One region of the Companilactobacillus muriivasis genome, then DNA from elsewhere that is predicted to be linked to it. Evidence: predicted binding sites of a transcription regulator. Region 1 holds the regulator's gene; the other holds the start of a gene.

Region 1 (10,492 bases):
TAAGTAGTAATGACATAAAAACAGCTATTGGAAAAGACAGAAAAGTTATGGGAATAACAGATCTCGGATTTGCTAAAAGGTTAAAAGAATTTATGGACAATTAAGGAGAGTGATAGGATGGTCAAAAAGAGAATTTATACTATTGCAAAAGAAAATAGTGTTGAGAATCAAGTAGTATTAGATGCCGCCAGTAAATTAGGTATCGACGTTAAGAACCATATGTCATCAGTAGATGAAGGCACAGAGAAGAAGATTGTAAGTAGTTTAAAGGGTGGTAGCAAACCAGCTGCAAAGGCTGTATCAAAGCCTGCAACAAGACCAGCTGCAAAGCCATCAAAACCTGCAACACATCAAACACAATCATCAAGACCTGCACAACCTGCAAAAGCCGGTGAAAAACACGAAGGTAGTAATCACAATTCTGGTGATCACAAAACTAAGATTAAGATTACTGCTGTAAGAAGAGATGCTAATAAGGGTAACGGTCACTTTGACCATCGCAACAACAATCACACATCCAATGGTAATCGTCCAAACAGCAATAATTCGAATACTAACCATCGTACTAACAACACTACTGCTAATGCTAATAGTAATAACAGAAGCGACAACCGTAATACCCCATCACGTGATAACCGTAGTAACGATAACCGCAATAATAACGGAAATCGTAACAACAATACAAACAACCGTAACAACAATAATAACCGCAATTCACAATCACGTGATAACAGAAACCGTAACAACAATAACCGACGTGATCGTTCTAACGGCACTCAATCACAAGCACCACGTCCAACACAAAGTGCTGGTAACAAGTATCTAGAACAATTTAAGACAAACATCGCTGATGCAAGTCGTATTCCTAGTCATCCAACTAGAAATAACAATAATCGTCCTAATAATCGCAACAATAGTAGCGATAATACTCACAGAAATAATCAGAACAATCACCGTCCTAATACAAACAACAATGGCGAAAACCAAAGTCGTTTTAACAGAAACAATAATAACAACCATAACAATAGCAATAACCGTAACAACAATAGCCAAAATAACAACCAAAACAGAAGACCAAACAATAACAACAATGTAGCTGCTAAGGCTAAGGAGACTCCAAAGTCAACTGTAGCTCATGTTGAAGTTCCAAAGCCAGAATACAAGAAGGCAAAACCAACTAATAACAACCGTGACTTTGGCCACAAGATGAACCTTGCTAATCCATTTGGTAGTCGTCGTAAGAAGAAGGAACGCAAGCGTCAACAACGTCAACGTACCGAACCTAAGAAGCCAATGCCACAAAGAAAAGAACGTCCATTGCCAGAAACACTTACTTATACAGTAGGTATGAACGCTCAAGATATTGGTAAGATCCTTCACAGAGAACCAGCTGAATTAGTTAAGAAGCTATTCATGCTTGGTATTATGATCAACCAAAACAAGTCATTAGATAAAGATACTATTGAATTGTTGGCCGAAGATTATGGTATTAAGGCTGAAGAAAAGGTTCAAGAAGATGTTGCCGATATCGACAAGTACTTCGATACTGAAGCTAACAATGCAGATAACCTTGTTACACGTCCACCCGTTGTTACTATCATGGGACACGTTGATCATGGTAAGACTACATTGCTTGATCACTTGAGACATACACACGTTACAGCTGGTGAAGCTGGTGGTATTACTCAACATATCGGTGCTTATCAAGTACGTCTTAAAGATAGATTGATTACATTCTTGGATACTCCAGGACACGCTGCCTTTACAAATATGCGTGCTCGTGGTGCTGATATCACTGATATCGTTATCCTAGTTGTTGCAGCTGACGATGGTGTTATGCCACAGACTATTGAAGCTATAAACCATGCTAAGGCCGCAAATGACCCTATCATCGTAGCTATCAATAAGATCGATAAGCCGGGTGCTAATCCACAACACGTTACTGAAGAACTTATGAAGTATGACCTTGTTCCTGAAAGTTATGGTGGAGATACTATCTTTGTTAATATTTCAGCCAAAATGGGAACAAACATCGATGAATTGCTAGAAATGATCTTGCTTGAATCTGATGTTTTGGAATTGAAAGCTAACCCTGAACAAAAAGCTATCGGTACTGTTATCGAAGCTAAGTTGGACAAGGGCCGTGGACCTGTTGCTACATTGCTTGTACAACAAGGTACATTGCATGTTGGAGATCCAATCGTTGTTGGTAATACCTTCGGTCGTGTTAGAACAATGACAAACTACAACGGTAAAGACATTGAAGATGCTAAGCCATCAGAGCCAGTCGAAGTTACTGGTCTAAATGATGTGCCAGAATCAGCTGATAAGTTCGTTGTCTTCGATGATGAAAAGACTGCTCGTGCAGCTGGTGAGGAACGTGCTAGTCGTGCCCTTCAAAAGGAACGTCAAAACACAAATCCTGTTACACTTGATAACTTATTCGAAACAATGAAAGAGGGAGAACTTAAACAAGTCGACGTTATTATTAAAGCCGATGTACAAGGTTCTGCTGAAGCCATTGCCGGAAGTTTGAAGAAGATTGAAGTTAAGGGCGTTCGTGTCAATATTATTCACTCTGCCGTTGGTGCTATTACTGAAAGTGATGTTAACCTTGCTTCTGCAAGTAATGCTATCATCATCGGATTTAATGTTCGTCCAACAGCTCAAGCTAAAGTACAAGCTAAGGATGAAAATGTTGATATTCGTCTACACAGAGTTATTTACAAGGCTATCGATGAGATTGAAGCAGCCATGAAGGGTATGCTTGAACCTGTCTATGAAGAAAAGATTACTGGTAACTTAACAGTCCGTGAAACATACAACGTTTCTAAGATTGGTACAATTGCTGGTTGTTACGTTGATAGTGGTAAGATTCAACGTGATAGTGGTGTTAGACTTGTTAGAGATGGCGTAGTTGTCTACGAAGGCAAGCTTGCTTCACTTAAACGTTTCAAGGACGACGTCAAAGAAGTTGGTTCAGGATTTGAATGTGGTATCACAATCGAAAACTACAACGATATTAAGATTGGCGACGAAGTTGAAGCTTACGTAATGGAAGAAGTTCCTGTAAAGTAAACTCGTAATTTAAATGATAATTAAAATAAAGTCACGATGTTTAATAAACATTTTGACTTTATTTTTTTGAAATCATGATGTGATATAATCAAGCAGTGATGAATAAATAGAGAATTACTGGCAAAACATGTAGCGTTAGTTAGGTTTGCCGTCTCCAGATCTGATAGTATTCTACTGCTGTGCGGACCGGCCCGAGCCAAAGAGCGGTCTCGAACCTCGGTTTGAAGCCTTACCAAAAATCGGTAAGTCTCCAAACACGCCTGGTGGTGTAATGGCTAAAGCCATAACGCCACTTCCACGGCAGATAAATACTATCAAATCTTCCGACTAGATTTTTTATAGGTTGAGTATAAAAATATTCAAAATGTTGAATATAATTAAAACCGATATTTAAAGCGAATTATTAACTAACACCATATATTGAAATAGATATATTAAATAACGTAGGAGGTACGATATGGTTAAACATCGTATTGGTCGTGTGGAACAAGAAATTCAAAAAGAAGTTAACGATATTCTTTTGAAACGTGTTCGTGATCCAAGAGTTCAAGGTGTAACAGTTACAGGTGTTGAAATGACAGGTGATTTGCAACAAGCAACCATCTATTACAGCATCCTTTCAGAAAAAGCTAGTGATGTTGAAAAGACACAAGCGGGTTTGGATAAAGCTAAAGGCTTGATCAGACGTGAGCTTGGTCAAAAATTAACTTTGTACAAAGTTCCTGAATTGGAATTCAAACAAGATCAATCAATTCGCTATGGTGAAAAGATTGATAAGTTGATTGCTAAGTTACATCAAGACGAAGCTAATCATTAATTAATTGGAGTATGCCGTTTTCAGAGTAGAGAGTATCCATCTTTGGAAACTATAATAAAATTACGAATTTTAGTTTTGAATCAAAATAAAAAATCAGGTTTTCTTAGATAAAATATCTAGGAACTCCTGATTTTTTTGTTTTAATTAAGTATGACGTCGGAAGAGCTGGAAAATATTCTCAAGCTGTGCGGAACGGTCCGAGCCAAAGTTCGGTCTCGAACCACAGCACACAAATATTTCCCAGCTCTTCCGACTAATTAATCGTTATTAGTTGAGTGTAAAAGTATTTAAGATGTTTTAGGATATGAAATGTTTATAGTAGGTTATCAACCTAGCATGTGGGCTCCAACACTGACACCCGCATGCGGCAATCGCCAAATAACACAATCCTCTACCTTTTTCTCCCAAATACTAGTAAAATTATTGATGATATTACACAGATACGGAGATTATTATGGACGGAGTAATTCCATTAAATAAAGAAATCGGACAAACTAGTTCTGATTATGTTTACAAACTAAGAAAAATACTACATACAAGAAAAATTGGCCACACAGGGACACTAGACCCACTAGTCAATGGGGTTTTACCAATTTGTGTGGGACAGGCAACTAAACTGGTAAACACGCTGACAGGCTCTCCTAAAGAGTATGAGGGTGAAATAACCTTAGGCAAGTCGACAACTACTGAAGATCGTGAAGGGGAGACTGTTGACGAACAAAAATTAGCTAAGCCTTTTACGATAGATGAATTGAACCCAATTTTTGAAAAGATGACTGGGGATTTAACGCAGATTCCACCAATGTTTTCTGCCGTTCGAGTAAATGGGAAGAAACTTTATGAATACGCTCGAGCTGGACTTGAAGTTGAACGTCCAGAAAGACATATTCATATTTATGACTTTCACATTATGGGTGAACCTGTTTTTGACGAGACAACTGGTTATCAGACTGTCAAATTTCACGTTAAGTGTTCAAAAGGAACTTATGTTAGAACACTAGCAGTTGAATTTGGTCATATGCTTGGACTACCAGCTTTTATGTCACAATTGACACGTGTTAAGAGTGCGGGTTTTCCTATTGAAGAGACTTTCACACTTGGTCAAATATCAGACATGATGGATAACGAAGACTACAGTTTTTTGAGATCAATTGATGATGTGTTAACAGATGTTCCTAGTTATGAATTGAATGACGAAGAGTGGGAAGTTCGCGTATTGCACGGGGGATTCTTGGAAAATGTTGATTCTGACAAAACTAAGCAATTACGTGTGCAAAGGGGCGGCGTTACGAAAGCCCTTTACAAGTATGATAAAGTAAGAGATATGTGGATTCCTGATTTGATGTTATTGAAAAATAACTAAATATTAGTAATTTATAAAACAGTTAATGTTAACTTAATATAAATAAAAGAGATAAAAAATGCAGATTATAAACGTTAAACATCCGTTATTGGAACAACAACGCCCAGCAAGTGACACCGTCTTGATAATGGGATTCTTTGATGGTGTGCACTTAGGACATCAGGCAGTAATTAAAACTGGTGTTGAATTAGCTCAAAAGCATCATCTCAAAGCTACTTTGATGACGTTTGACTGTTCTCCAAGAACGATTTATCAACATGAAACAAATTTTAAGTATTTATCAACTATGCAACGTAAAGCTGAATTGGTAGAACAATTAGGGGTCGATTACCTTTTTTTTGTTCACTTTACTGATGATTTTGCTCACCTAAAGCCGCAAGATTTTGTTGATCAGTATATGGTCGGTCTCAAGGCTAAGTTTGTTGTAGCTGGATTTGACTATACTTATGGCAAAAAAGATATTGCCAATATGCAGAATTTGCCAAATTACGCGCAAGGACGATTTGAAACAGTTACTGTTCCTGAGCAATTGATTGATGGCCAAAAGATTGGCTCAAGTGCTATCAAAGAGTTTATTTTGCAAGGTCATATCGGTACTGCAAATGAATTCTTAGGGTACACCTATCAAAATCAAGGAACCGTTATTCATGGCTTACAAAGAGGACGGACACTAGGTTATCCTACAGCCAACCTTGCAGTCGATGGGTCACAAGTAATTCCAGCTATTGGTGTTTATGCCACACGAATAAAGATTGACGGTGTTTGGTACAATGCAATGACATCAGTTGGTTATAATGTGACATTTAAAGAAAATACTGGTGTAACGATTGAAACTAATATTTTCGACTTTGATCGAGACATTTATGGCAAACACGTCGCTATTGAGTGGGTTCACTATTTACGTGGCGAGGTTAAATTTGACGATGCTGATGGTTTGGTTAAACAGTTGGAACTCGATAAGAAAAATTCTATTAAAGCCTTAAAAAAGTAAAATAATACCCTGTAGCGCAATATTGGCTGCAGGGTATTTGTTAATTCAATTCAAATAATTAAAACAATTGGGAATCAATAGCTCGAGTAATTTGAGTTTTGGGTAATGCTCGATGTTCTTCTAAAATCTTGTCTTGCTTATTTAATTCATTCAAAAGGGCAGCGATTGTTGGATTGGTTTTGGACATTTTTTCAATTTGTTCCATTCTGACTGCTTGGTCGTATTCCTTATTTAACTGCTTGAAAATAAGCTCACGGTTGGTCAGTTCCTTGTGTACGCCATATGCTTGTCCTTCACGATGCATAAGCTGCTCTTTAGTAATAACTGCCAATATTGGACGAGTAGCACGGTCAGCGTGCTCGTTGATGTCAACTTCAGTAACAACAGCAGGAACAACGACCGTGTCATTGTATCCAGAATTAGGAACAATGACTAAATCATCAACGTTAACTTTGAAGCCACGGCTAACATAACTGTATTGATCTCCAGAAGTTAAAATGTCCCAAGGCTTTTCGAGAAGTTCTTCGTAGGATCTGGAAGCAAGAAATTTCACACCAATAATTTGATTGAGCATAATTTACCTCGTATTGATTTGATTTTTCCTAAATCTTACCATAGAATGCCGATTTTAAAATAATCGCGGAAAAATTAGAAAAATTGAGCGTGCATACTTGACACTAATAGGATAGATTGTTATATTTTACATTGTTAGCACTCAGGTATGAATAGTGCTAAAAAGGAGGACGGTATAATGCTATCACAACGTCAAGATGCAATCTTGAGAGAAGTCGTGCGCATATTTACAGATACCGGCCAGCCGGTTGGTTCGAAGACATTGATGAATGAATTACCTTTCCATGTAAGTTCTGCGACAATCAGAAATGAAATGGCAATGCTAGAGGAAGTCGGTTATCTCGAGAAAACCCATCTTTCATCTGGTAGAATTCCTTCAGCGATGGGATATCGCTATTATCTTGATCATTTGGTACAGCCTACGAGCGTACCACAAGATATTGCGCAGAGAATTGACGACGATTTTGGCAAAACGTATCACCAGATTGATGATATTATTGAACAATCCGCCAAGATCTTATCTCATCTGACCAGTTACACAGCTATCACTTTAGGTCCAGAGAGCAGTTCAATCCTTTTAACAGGTTTTAGAATTGTTCCTTTGAACCCACATCAACTTATGGCAATCATCGTTACAAGCGATAATAATGTTGAGAATAATATCTATACAATAGATGACGATTTTGATACTTCTTTAATTGAAAAAATTGTTAACATCGTGAACGACAAGTTAGTTGGACAACCATTACCAAAGGTTATTCAAATGTTGCACAACGATGTACCAGCAATTCTTTCCGAGTACATGTACTCATCCGACGGTTTGTTGGATATGATGGATCAGCTTTTCAAAAAGGCTGGTTCCGAGAAGTATTATGTCGACGGACAATTGAATCTTTTGAATTATGCAAACAATGATGATTTATCACAAGTTCAATCACTATTTTCAATTATGAATCAGAGTACTGATTTGAGAAAACTGCTTGATCCTAGCATTTCTGATGACGGCATTCGTGTTCGTCTCGGAAGTGAATTAGGTAGTGATGCGTTGAAAAATTACAGTATCATCACTGCGAATTACGATGTCGGTAACCATGGTAAGGGTGTTATTGCCTTGCTTGGTCCACAGACGATGCACTATTCACAATTGATTGGTTTGCTCGGAGAATTTAGAGTTGAATTAGCCAAACGACTAATTGATTATTATTCAAGGTATGATGATTCTTGAAATTTTTAGGAGGAAGTAATGGCAGATAAAGAAACAGACCAGGATTTGAAGACTTCTAAAAAAGAAGCAGCTCCAAAGACTGATGAAAAATCAGCTAAAACAAAACAGGCTGAAAAAATCGATCCCAAAGATAAAGAAATTGCGGATTTGAAGAAAAAGAATTCCGACTTAGAAGATAATCTTTTAAGAAGCCAAGCAGAAATGCAAAATATGAATAAGCGTCATAGCAAGGAAGTCGCTGACATCCTTAAATATGACGGTCAAAAATTGGCGACTGAAATTCTACCTGTTTTGGATAATCTTGAACGTGCTTTGAGTGTTGAAGCTGACGATGATGCCAGCAAACAACTTAAAAAAGGTATTGAAATGGTTCAACAACACATGGTTAAAGCATTTGAAAATAATCATGTGACAGCGATTGACAATGTTGGTGAAAAGTTTGATCCAACATTTAGTCAAGCCGTTCAAACTGTTCCAGCCGATGATAAGCATGCTAAGGATACAGTTGTACAAGTTCTTCAAAAGGGTTACAAACTTGAAGATCGTGTACTTCGTCCAGCAATGGTTGTTGTTGCACAATAAAGTAAAATAAATTAATAAATATAAAAAATAAAAGAGGTTTAGGTTTATGTCTAAAGTTATTGGTATTGATTTGGGTACTACAAACTCTGCTGTAGCCGTTCTTGAAGGTGGCTCTCCAAAGATTATTACTAATCCAGAAGGCGCAAGAACAACTCCTTCAGTTGTTGCTTTTAAAGATGGTGAAATTCAAGTTGGTGAAGTTGCAAAGAGACAAGCAATCACTAACCCAGATACAGTTTCATCAATCAAGCGTCACATGGGTGAAGCAGGTTACAAAGTTACTGTAGCCGGCAAGTCATACACACCACAAGAAATTTCAGCATTCATTTTGCAACACATCAAGAAGTTCTCAGAAGACTACTTAGGTGAAAAAGTTACAGATGCTGTTATCACAGTTCCTGCATACTTCAACGATTCACAAAGACAAGCTACTAAAGATGCTGGTAAAATTGCTGGTTTGAACGTTCAACGTATCGTTAACGAACCAACAGCTTCAGCACTTGCTTATGGTCTAGATAATGATAAGGGTGACGAAAAAGTCCTTGTTTATGACCTTGGTGGTGGTACATTTGATGTTTCTGTACTTCAATTGGGCGATGGCGTCTTCGAAGTACTTTCAACAAATGGTGATACACATCTTGGTGGTGATGACTTTGACCAAAAGATCATCGATTGGTTAGTTGAACAATTCAAGGCTAAGAATGGCGTTGATTTGAGTCAAGACAAGATGGCTTTACAACGTTTGAAGGATGCCGCTGAAAAGGCTAAGAAAGACTTATCAGGTGTTGCTCAAACATCAATCAGTCTTCCATTTATTTCATCAGGTGCCAATGGCCCACTTCACTTGGAAGAAACTTTGACACGTGCTAAATTCGATGAATTGACATCAGACCTTGTTGAAAGAACAAAGATTCCTGTTGACAACGCATTGAAGGATGCTAACTTAACAAATTCTGACATTGACAAAGTTATCTTAAATGGTGGTTCAACACGTATTCCTGCTGTTCAAGATTCAGTTGCTAAGTGGACTGGTAAAGCACCAGATCACTCAATCAACCCTGACGAAGCTGTTGCTTTAGGTGCTGCTATTCAAGGTGGTGTTATCTCTGGTGATGTTAAGGATGTTGTTTTACTTGATGTTACACCTCTATCACTTGGTATCGAAACAATGGGTGGTGTCTTCACTAAGTTGATCGATAGAAATACAACTATCCCAACAAGCAAGTCACAAGTATTCTCAACTGCTGCTGATAACCAAAACGCTGTTGATATTCACGTCTTACAAGGTGAACGTCCAATGGCTGCTGATAACAAGACTTTAGGTCGTTTCCAATTGACTGATATTCCTGCTGCACCTCGTGGCGTACCACAAATCCAAGTTACATTCGATATCGATAAGAACGGTATTGTTAATGTATCTGCTAAAGATATGGGTACTAACAAGGAACAAAAGATTACTATCAAGAGTTCATCAGGCTTGAGCGATGAAGAAATCGACAAGATGATGAAAGAAGCTAAGGAACACGAAGAAGAAGATAACAAACGTAAGGAAGAGGTTGACGTTAAGAACGACGTTGAACAAACATTGTTCGCTACTGACAAGACTCTAAAAGACGTTAAGGGTAAAGTTTCTGATGATGAAATCAAGAAGGCTCAAGATGCTCGTGATGCTTTGAAGAAAGCTCAAGACTCTGGTGATCTTGAAGACATGAAGAAGAAACGTGACGATTTGAATAAGATCGTTCAAGACCTTTCTGTTAAACTTTATCAAAAGGCTCAAGAAGCACAACAAGCTAGCGGCGCAAATGCTGATGGCGCAACTGGTTCAACTGATGGTAAGAAACCTAAAGACGACAATACCGT
Region 2 (10,492 bases), on a different contig from region 1:
TTAATATTGAAAGTTATTTGTCAATTGGAAGTAGAAATTAAACATTAGAATGAAGAGAAATTTAGTTTTAAAACAAGACCCAGCTGTAGGTTTCCGGTGAATGAAGTTACAGCAATGGAGGTGGCGTTATGGCTTTAGCCATTACACCACGGGACGAGTTTTGAAATTCGCGGGTTATGCGAAGTTCAAAATCGAGGTTCGAGACCGTACTTTGGCTCGGACCGGTCCCCATAGCGTAACTTCATTCACCGGAAACCGGAAGCAACATATTTCAATACAACCAAAAAAAGGTAGCCCCTCATCAGGACTACCTTTTAAATTCTACTTAGTTTTTTTATCTTTTTCCCATTTGTCTTTATCATCGTCCCAATTTTCTGAGAGGGCATATTTAGGCAAAATCAAGTTGAGAATAATACCAACAACAGTAGCCACACCAACACCAGTAAACTGGAAAGTACCGATTTGGAGGTAGGCATTACCGATACCGATAACTAAGATAACCGAGGCAATCATCAAGTTACGTTTCTCGTTAAAGTCGACTTTATTATCAACTAGGATTCTCAAACCACTAGATGAAATAACACCGAACAAGACGAAACTGATACCACCTATTACGGGACCGGGAACTGTTTGGATTAAGGCACTCAGTTTACCAACGAAACCGAACAAGGCTGCGAAGACTGCGGCACCCATAACAACGTACACACTGAAAATCTTATTAACGGCCATAACACCGATATTTTCACCGTATGATGTAATAGGAGGACCACCAAGGAAGGCAGCCACGATTGAAGCTGTACCATCACCGGCTAGAGTTTTGTGAAGACCAGGATCTTTGAAGAAATCACGGTGAGTCAATTCATCTAGCACCATGATGTGACCCAAGTGTTCAGCCATTGTAACGAAGGCAATCGGCGCAAAACTCAGGATAGCGCCCCAATAAATTTGTTTGGGCATGTAGTTAACGAACATTAAATCGAAAGCAGGTAACTTGAGCCAAGGTGTTGAGATGACTTTTGAAAAATCAACGATACCTAGGGCAACGGATAGAATGTATCCACCAACGATACCTAGTAAAATAGCGATATTACTCCAGAAACCACGAAGATACATGTTCAATAAGACGGTTAGGAAAAGTGTGAACATAGCAACTCCGAAGTATTTCAAATCGTAGTGAGAACCGTTCATCATGGCGTTGTTAGCAGCACTTCCGGCAACTGACATACCAATGACGATAACGATAGGACCAACAACGATAGGTGGTAAAGCTTTGTCAATCCAGTCAGAACCAACGAAGCCAACAATCAATGAAACAATTAAGTAAACACAGCCGACGGCAATGGTACCTTGTGCGACTCCGGCATAACCTACGGTCTTCATTAACGCGACCATCGGCACAATGAATGAGAAACTGGAACTCATGTAAGCTGGAATCTTTCGGTGAGTGATTAAAATATGAATAATTGTTCCGACACCAGAACTGAATAGCGCGATACTTGGATCAAGTCCAACAAGTAGTGGCACTAAAACTGTGGCGCCAAACATTGAGAATAAGTGCTGTAATGATAGGAAAGCCCATGTGCTTAAAGGTGGCTTTTCATAAACGTCTAAAACTGCATCCGGATTGCGATAGTCTTTACTATTTGGATCCAAAATGAACATCTCCCCCAAGTAAAATTTTGCAAAAAAAATAGTCCTCCATCCCGTGTATGCGAAATAAAAGACTGAACGTGTTTCCTTCTTAGCCTCACGGGACCAATGTTTAAAGGATTCTATTTGATTGCTTTCACTATAATTGAGTTGCAATGCAAAGTCAATAATGAAATACTAAAAGGTGTTAAATTAAAGCGCTAACACAGAGGAGTATTTTTATGGTCGAGTTATATATTGTAAGACATGGCGAAACGGATACAAACTATGAGGGACGTATCAATGGTATGTCTACTGACAAGCCACTTAACGCCAAAGGAATTGCCCAAGTTGAAGAATTAAAAAAATATATCGATATTAATAAATTTGATGAAATTTATTCAAGTCCAATGAAACGTGCGATGCAAACAGCCGAGATTTTGAATCAAAATGTTCACGAAATTAAGCAGGACAAACGTCTTTATGAAGCAGATTATGGTTCATGGGATGGGCTCAAAGAGACGGAATTACATGATAAATATCCTGATGTTTTCGATGAAAATAATTATTTATTGCCTGGTTATACTAAATACGCCAAAAATGGTGAGGAATATGCGGACGTCTACAAACGTGTCGAAGATTTTATGGATGACATGGCTAAAAAAGGTGACGAAAAAATTATGGTTGTCTGCCACGGTTTTGTCAGTCGTTCATTTATGAAAGTCGTTACCGGCGCTCAAAATATTTCACAAATCATCCAACCAGATAATGCAGGTGTTTCAAAGTATGTCATTTCTGACAGTGGCGTGAAATACATGCATTATTATGGTCGAGTAAACAATATCGATTAGAGGTAAATTATGGGACTGACTAATAAAGTACCAGAAGAAGACGTACAAAAGACGTTCAATAATATTGCTGAAAATTACGACAAGCTGAACTCAATTATGAGTTTGGGGACACATCAAAAGTGGCGTCAAAAGGCAACATCCAAAATTACGGTGGGACCTGATAATATTTTGGATCTCTGTTGTGGAACAGCCGATTGGACAATAACTTTAGCCAAACGTTATCCTCATGCTAAAGTTATCGGAATGGATTTCAGCCAAGAGATGTTGAAGATTGCCCAACAAAAAGTCAGTGACGCTGAAGTAACCAATGTAAATTTGGAAATTGGCAATGCTATGAAACTGACTTATCCAGATAATAGCTTCGAGGCAGTCACAATTGGCTTTGGCTTGCGTAATGTACCTGATGCCAATAAGGCTCTGCAAGAAATCTATCGAGTTTTGAAACCTGGTGGGCAGTTGATCTGTCTGGAAGCTTTCAAAGTGGAAACTCCAGTAATCAAAATTGGCTGGCAGATGTATTTCAATCACCTGATGCCCTTGATGGGTAGAGTTTTTGCCAAAAGTCAGTCTGAATATCAATATTTAGACGATTCAGTTAATAAATTTGTCAGTATCAAACGTCTAGCTGAGATGATGCAAGATGTTGGATTTAAGAACATCACTGTTGATAACTTAATGTTTAAGGCAGCAGCCATTCATGCAGCTGAAAAATGACTCCAGGTATGAGAATATTTACCTGCTATGCGGACCGGTCCGAGCCAAAGTGCGGTCTCGAATCTCGGTTTGAAGCCTCGCAAAAACCGTGAGTCTCCAAACACGCCCGGTAGTGTAATTGCTAAAGCAATAACGCCACTACCACAGCGGGTAAATATTCTCATACCTTCCGAATTAAAATTATTTACTAAATACTCCTATTAACAGTAATAAGAGTAACTCTGATATTTAACTTTGAAAAAAGTGCACGAAAAAAGAACACCCGGGGAAGGTGTTCTTTTAATTTTTTAGGGGATTAAATATATATGTTATAGGGGGGATGAGATGAGATTTCTTATCTCTCATCTACAACTAATACTATACTTGATAAGTGTGAACCAAATATTTTGAAATTGTGAAGAAATTATGAATTTTGATTTTTTCTATAAATAAGTCAATATTTTAATACGTAGCAAGCTAACAATCAGAAATGGAAGTGAAAGTCATGTCAAATATTCGCGATGTTGCCAAAAGATCAGGTCATTCAGTTTCAACTGTCTCACGGGTCATCAATAATTTAAGTTACGTTGCTGACGATACGAAACAAGATATTTTGCAAGCAATGGAGGAATTGGATTACCATCCAAACGATGTCGCTCGAGCCTTGAGTACCGGTAAAACTTACATGGTCGGGGTCGTTTTGCCATACATTGATATTCCATATTTCCAAAAACTGGTTTCCGCCATTACTGAAGCAGCGTTTAAAGAAAACTATCAAGTGACGCTTTTGCCATCTGATTATAACGCTAAAAATGAAATTAAATATTTGGAAATGTTGAAACATCAGTCATTCGATGGCTTAATCTTCACATCTCGGACAATTCCCTTTGAAAAAATCATGGAGTATCAACAGTATGGAACGATTACGTGTTGTGAGGATACTTTCGATTATCCGATTTCTTGTGCCTATACCAACCGCGAAGAGTCATATACCAAGGTATTTGATCTATTGCGCAGATTAAAATTCGAGCATATCGGCGTTACACTCACACGTAGCGAAGAATATAGTCAATCGACCAGACAAACCAAAGGTTCATATGAAAAAGTCTTTGGTAAAAAAATTACGCCAAAACATTTGTACATGGGAACTCAAGGATACAGTGAAGGAGTAAAGGCAGCTAAATATTTAGTAGAACGTGATTCTAAATTGCAAGTTGTCTTTGCCAACAGTGACCAGGTTGCAGCGGGAGTTTTGTCAGAACTGCACAAGATGAATATTGATATCCCTGTTATTGGGCAAGAAGATTTAGATTACAGCCGATTGATGAACTTTTCTACCATTGATCATAAATTAATTGAAATAGGCGAGTATGCTTTCTGGTCTATTTTCGAAAAAGACATTGTAAAGAAGTCAATTCCATCAGAATTTATTTTGCGTGGTCAATTGATTAAATAGGTTCTGATGAAGTATGACGCTTCCGGGTGCCGGTGAATGGCAGTCCGCTGTGAGGAAAACGGTCCGAGCCAAAGTGCGGTCTCGTACCTCGGTTTTGAGCCGAAGTTCACGTCTCAAAACACGTCTGTGGTGTAATTGCTAAAGCAATAACGCCACCTTCACTGCGTACTACCATTCACCGGCACCCTCCAGCTAGAGTGTTTTTAGTTTTAAATGTTACTGCATATTTAAATTACGGATGTTTTTAACTTACTTCCATAATATTTTTGGATAATCTTGGTTAATGCTTAGAATATTAGCATTAGATCACGGTTATTTTTTTCTTCTTATTTATGGTTGTATTCTTAGTTACCTGTAATTTGCTGCATATATGAAGAATAAATTAGTCGGAGGTTTCACGAGATATTCACCAGCAGTGAAGGTGGAGTAAGAGCTTCAGCTCTTACTCCACGGACGACTTTTGAGACTTGCCGATTTTGCAAGGCTTAAAAGCGAGATTCGAGACCGAACTTTGGCTCGAATCGGTCCTCACAGCAGGCGAAATATCTCGTGAAACCGGAGACGGCAAAACAAAAAAGACATCCTTGGGGAAGGATGCCTTTTTCTTAGGGGATTGAATATTGTTAATAGGGGGGATGAGAAAAGAGTCGTTGTCTCTAATCTACGGTTTATAATTGCAGGCTTATCATAAAGTTATTTGTTGTTTAAATTTCTAAAAATCATTTGAATCTGGATAGCCCATTGTTGATAAGTCTTTTTTTATTGTATAAATTCTTTTGTCCTTTTGTAGCAAAATTCGCTACATCCCACGAGAGTGGAAAAATTCCGCTCTGCACATATTAGTATAGCTTATTTTTTGCTCAACTACTACCGGCAGGCACCTAAAATACATAAAAAAACACCTCGGGGAAAGGTGTTTTTATTTAGGGGATTAAATATATATGTTATAGGGGGTGAGAAAAGGGATTACTTATATCTCTCATCTACAATTTATATAATACTGAATCTTTATGAATTAAATATTCTGAAAATGTGAAGATTTTGTGAATTCGGTGCCAAAAGTTACATTTTGTAGAGTTTATCAAGATTCAGAAATGTATGAATGAAATAAAAAAAGAGTCCAACAATCTAAATTACTAGGATTGTTAGACCCATTTGAAAAGTCGAAGTTAAATTGATACTAAGTTTTAAAGATTGAAAGTATTAAAAATGTTAAAAAATACTTTCAACCAAATTATTTAAGATTTAAACAACCAACTGACTAAATTCAAAACATTAGCCGGAGGTGGGAAACTAGTCAATATCAACATGATGTCCAGAATCAACTTTGTTTTCCAACTTTGGAAGATCAATCATCAAGACACCCTTGTCGTAATTAGCTTTGATATTTTTAGTATCAACTGCTGGCAAGTGATATTGTCTCATAAAGCGGCCGCTTGAACGTTCACTCATAATCATGTCACCGTTCTTATCATTGTGATCATTGAAACTATCACGATGGCCACTAACTGTTAAAACATTATTTTCATAATTAATGTCGATATCCTTCTTATCAAATGCCGGCATATCCACATGGACCTCATAATTCTTATCTGTTTCCTTAATATCAGTTTTTAGAGTTGAGTCCTCTGGGAAATTGTTGTCAAATATAGATGGAAAATTGTTCATCCACGAATCATTGTTGAACCAGTTTCTCATCAAATTATTACGATCCATAATTTCATTTGTCATACTATGTTACTTCCTTTCCCTTTATTACAAATACATTGTAAAATCGTCTGGGATAGAATTCAAGAATTTAGCACTCTTAATTGTCGAGTGCTAAATTAGTCAAAAAATTAACAAAAATCATCAGTAATTCCTGTGATACAATTAAAATGGATAGAAGAGGGTTATAAAAATGACTAAGTTGATTATGAAACGTATTTACGACAAGGAGTTGCCTGAGGGCTACCGTGTTCTTGTGGATCGACTTTGGCCTCGTGGCATCTCAAAAGTTCGAGCAGATTTAGACCTTTGGGCTAAAGAAATTGCTCCAAGCGCCGAATTGCGCAAGTGGTTCAGTCATGATCCCGAAAAATACTCGGACTTTAAAACAAAGTATTTAGCAGAAATAAATGCAAATCCTTACACAGAAGAGTTTTTGACAAATTTAAAAACGGCATTAGAAAAGCAAGATGTTCTTATATTATTTAGCGCTAAAGATGAGGAACATAATGATGCAGTAGTCCTAATGGAATATCTAAATTCGAAGATTTAAATATTGTAGATTGGTTGGCTAATAATTATGGAAGAATTTGACTTACAGTCTTTATTATCTAGCAATGAAAAAGTGATTATCCGCTTGTTGCAGTCTTACGCACAAACAAATGACATCGCTGTATTTGTCTTGGGCACAGACGACCATTTACAGGCGGGTATATTTGGTGACTTGGCAGAAGGCAGTGCTTTGACCAGGATGAATAAAATGACTGACTTATCCAAATTAAGTGTCAATAAATTTAAATATAATTTAGAATACGCTGACGCCCCGTTAAGAATTAATAGTATCAATCAACGAGTAGGTAAAGTCTGCGTTGCTAAGGATATCCAAAAGGGTACTAACGAGGAACACTTACGCACGATGCAGCAATTGCAGGACCATGTTATTTTTTTACGTAATATGACGGAAAGCGTTACCAAATTAATTATTAAAGATCGGGGAATCGATAACTTTGTCATCAAGTATTCCTTAGATGTTAATGATGCAATGGATGAATTGGCAGACAATGAAGGCCATGCTTTGCAACAAATTAAGGTCATGTCAACGTCGAACAGTTCCATCATCTCGGCAATCGAATATATTGATAGCAATTTGAATAAGCGACTAACACTGGATCAAGTGTCTAGTAAAGTCTATTTGTCTGATTATTATTTCAGCAAACTTTTTAAGCGTGAAACTGGTTTGAGCTTTTCCGTTTATTTGAATGCCCGTAAAATTCAAAAAGCTATGTTGTTATTGAAAGAATCAGACAAGAGTGTCAATGATATTTCTGATTCATTAGGATTCACACGTTTGAGCTATTTCAGTCAGACATTTAAGAAATATACTGGGATTGCACCAACGAAGTATCGTACTGAGGGAAAGTAGGGTATTCCGCCTTCGGGTGCGAGGTAGTCTGTATGCTGTGAGACCGGTGCGAGTCAAGGTCTCGCGCCTCGATTTTGAGCTTTGCAAGGGACGCAAATCTCAAAATACGTCAGTATTGTAAGAACAGAAAATCGCTGTTCTAACAATACTTTCACTGCTAACAGACTACCTCGCACCCAAAGGCTAGTTTAACTTTTTGATGTAGATTAACGAATATTCTATGCATTTGTTATTAAGAAATTAAAATATTATTTATAAATTGAGGGTTAGGTAATTCCAATATTGGAGTTGTCTGGCTTTTTTTCATGGTCTGAGTTTTTCCAACTATTTAATAATCAAGTTATGAAAGTCAAAAATATCTGTGTTTACTGAAAACAATATAAAAATTTCAATAAATCTAAAGTCAAAAATACAATGACTGGAGGCGGAAGATACAGCATATTTAACACACTGTGAAGTAAAATTGAACAATTGTTTACATTTTCTGTACAAAACATCTTTTTTCATGAAAAAAATTGTAGTAGACTTTAGACTTAGTGTAATTTTGGTTACGCAGTTTTAAGGAGAGAAATTCATGAAAAATGTCTTTAAAAAGGAATCGGTCGATACGTATCTCAAAGCTGATTCCAGATTGACAAAGAGTCTTGGCGCCAAAGATCTACTATCTTTAGGAATTGGTGCCGTAATTGGTACAGGTATTTTTATTCTTCCCGGACACGAGGCTGCATTGCACGCAGGACCAGCTGTTACGATAGCTTTCCTAATTGCTGCGATTGTTTCTGGTTTTGTGGGAATGGCTTATGCTGAATTTTCATCAGCGATGCCAGTTGCCGGATCAGCGTATTCATTCGGAGCGGTTATTTATGGAGAAATTGTTGGTTGGATTCTCGGCTGGGCGTTAATTTTGGAATATTTCTTAACTGTTTCCGCGGAAGCGGTCGGATTTGCTTCATATTTTAATAACAATATTTTGGGGGCTTTTGGTATTCAGATGCCTAAGTTCCTTGCTGCCGGACCTCTGGAAGGCGGGGGAATCAACTTATCTGCCACTTTGATTGTGGTGATAATTGCCGCAATTATTCTCCAAGGAGCCAGTCTCTCCAAAAAGGTTGAAAATGTTGCCGTCTTAATTAAGGTTGCCATTATTATTTTATTTATTATCGTTGGTGCCTTTTATATCAAAACAAGTAATTACGTGCCATTCTATCCTAAACAATTTCACACGAAACCGTTTGGAATGGGTGGAATCTCAACTGCCACAGCGACAGTTTTCTTCGCTTTCGTAGGGTTCGATGCTTTGGCCGCTAACTCAGCTGAAACAATTAATCCTAAAAAAGATGTTGTTCGTGGAGTGTTGGGAACCGTAGTTGTTGCCGTAATTCTATATGTCGGATTTTCCTTTGTTTTGACCGGAATCGTTAACTATAAAGATTTGAATGTTGATGATCCAGCAGCTTATGCATTGAAAGTTATCCATTTGGATACATGGAATAAGTTGATTACCGTCGGTGCATTGGTCGGAATTTTCACATCATTATTGACGATGTTCTTCGGTGGTTCACGATTGGTTTATGCGCTTGGACGTGACGGATTGTTGCCAGAAAAAATGGGTGAAGTGGACGAGAAGTTCTCTGTGCCTAGAAATGCTGTCTGGGTTGCCGCAATTGTACAAGCATTCTTCGCTGGAATGGTTCCATTAACGGAATTAACATCTCTAATTAATGCTGGAACACTGTTGGCGTTCGTCTTTATCTCATTCGGTATTATTCTCTTGAGAAAACGTAAGGATATTCCAAATGATGGTTTCAAAATGCCATTTTATCCAGTGTTACCAATTTTTGCTGGGTTAGCTAGTTTGTATTTCTTGTTAATGCTGCCTGCAATTTCTAAGATTAGTGTGGGAATCTGGATTGCAATCGGAATCGTGGTTTATCTAGTTTATGGATTGAAGCATTCTAAACTTCAAAATAAATAAACATGCCGCCTCCGAGAGCCAGTGATTTTCGCCTGCTGTGAGACCGGTTCGAGCCAAGGTCTCGAACCTCGCTTTTGAGCCGAAAAACGCGTCTCAAAAGTCGTCTGTTGAGTAAGAGCTAAAGCTCTAACTCAACCTTCACTGCTGGTGAAATCACTGGCTCTCGGAGGCTAGGGTTACTGGTTCTTTTAGAATAATCAATGAACTAGGTTTTCAAAAAAAGACAAAGGCTTAGTCCGTAAAATAAAAAATAGCCTCCTTCGGGAGACTATTTTTTTCTGCTTTTTGGAGCTTTATTGTTGTTGATTTGGTGAATTATTAAGGTAATTATAATTGATGCAATCAAGACACCTACGAAGACTAGGTTTGGAATTTCAATATCAATTGCTGGTATTGATAGGAACAATTTGACTGAAATGAAGAGAATCAAGAAGTACGCCATTCCGTTCAATTCAGGAATCTTACTCATTAGTCCCATAATCAATTCGGCAATTCCTCTCATTGCTAAGATACCAATCATACCACCGATTAAGACGATGACAGGGTTGCTTGAAACTGCCAGTGATGCTAGCACGGAATCGATTGAGAAAACGATATCCATTAATTCAATTGAGATAACGACTTGCCAGAAGCGGGAAATGTGAAGATGTTTTTCAAAAGCATTTTCTTTCCGTTCGGTTGGAGCCTCTGTTGGTTGTTCTTTCTTGCTGAAAAAGAAGTGATTTAAGAAAAGATAAAATAGGTAACCAGCACCCAAA

The links. Region 1 encodes HrcA, which represses chaperone genes, less so after heat shock. Its sites were predicted from a motif close to TTAGCACTCNNNNNNNNNGAGTGCTAA; they were not measured.
Region 2: the regulator HrcA is predicted to act here: its motif matches at 6,428-6,454, upstream of AAA923_RS04765 (Hsp20/alpha crystallin family protein).

What each region holds. Positions count from the first base shown of each region.
Region 1 is NZ_BTTQ01000001.1:278,198-288,689, forward strand. It holds gene AAA923_RS01445 (L7Ae/L30e/S12e/Gadd45 family ribosomal protein) at 1-104, shown strand, start outside; gene infB (translation initiation factor IF-2) at 118-3,078, shown strand; gene rbfA (30S ribosome-binding factor RbfA) at 3,536-3,895, shown strand; gene truB (tRNA pseudouridine(55) synthase TruB) at 4,350-5,258, shown strand; gene ribF (riboflavin biosynthesis protein RibF) at 5,317-6,249, shown strand; gene AAA923_RS01470 (hypothetical protein) at 6,308-6,823, opposite strand; gene hrcA (heat-inducible transcriptional repressor HrcA) at 7,001-8,047, shown strand; gene grpE (nucleotide exchange factor GrpE) at 8,066-8,629, shown strand; gene dnaK (molecular chaperone DnaK) at 8,676-10,492, shown strand, end outside.
Region 2 is NZ_BTTQ01000003.1:75,938-86,429, reverse strand. It holds gene AAA923_RS04785 (uracil-xanthine permease family protein) at 322-1,653, opposite strand; gene AAA923_RS04780 (histidine phosphatase family protein) at 1,872-2,480, shown strand; gene ubiE (bifunctional demethylmenaquinone methyltransferase/2-methoxy-6-polyprenyl-1,4-benzoquinol methylase UbiE) at 2,490-3,194, shown strand; gene AAA923_RS04770 (LacI family DNA-binding transcriptional regulator) at 3,679-4,629, shown strand; gene AAA923_RS04765 (Hsp20/alpha crystallin family protein) at 5,923-6,360, opposite strand; gene AAA923_RS04760 (DUF488 domain-containing protein) at 6,530-6,889, shown strand; gene AAA923_RS04755 (AraC family transcriptional regulator) at 6,917-7,759, shown strand; gene AAA923_RS04750 (APC family permease) at 8,334-9,734, shown strand; gene AAA923_RS04745 (TerC family protein) at 10,003-10,492, opposite strand, start outside.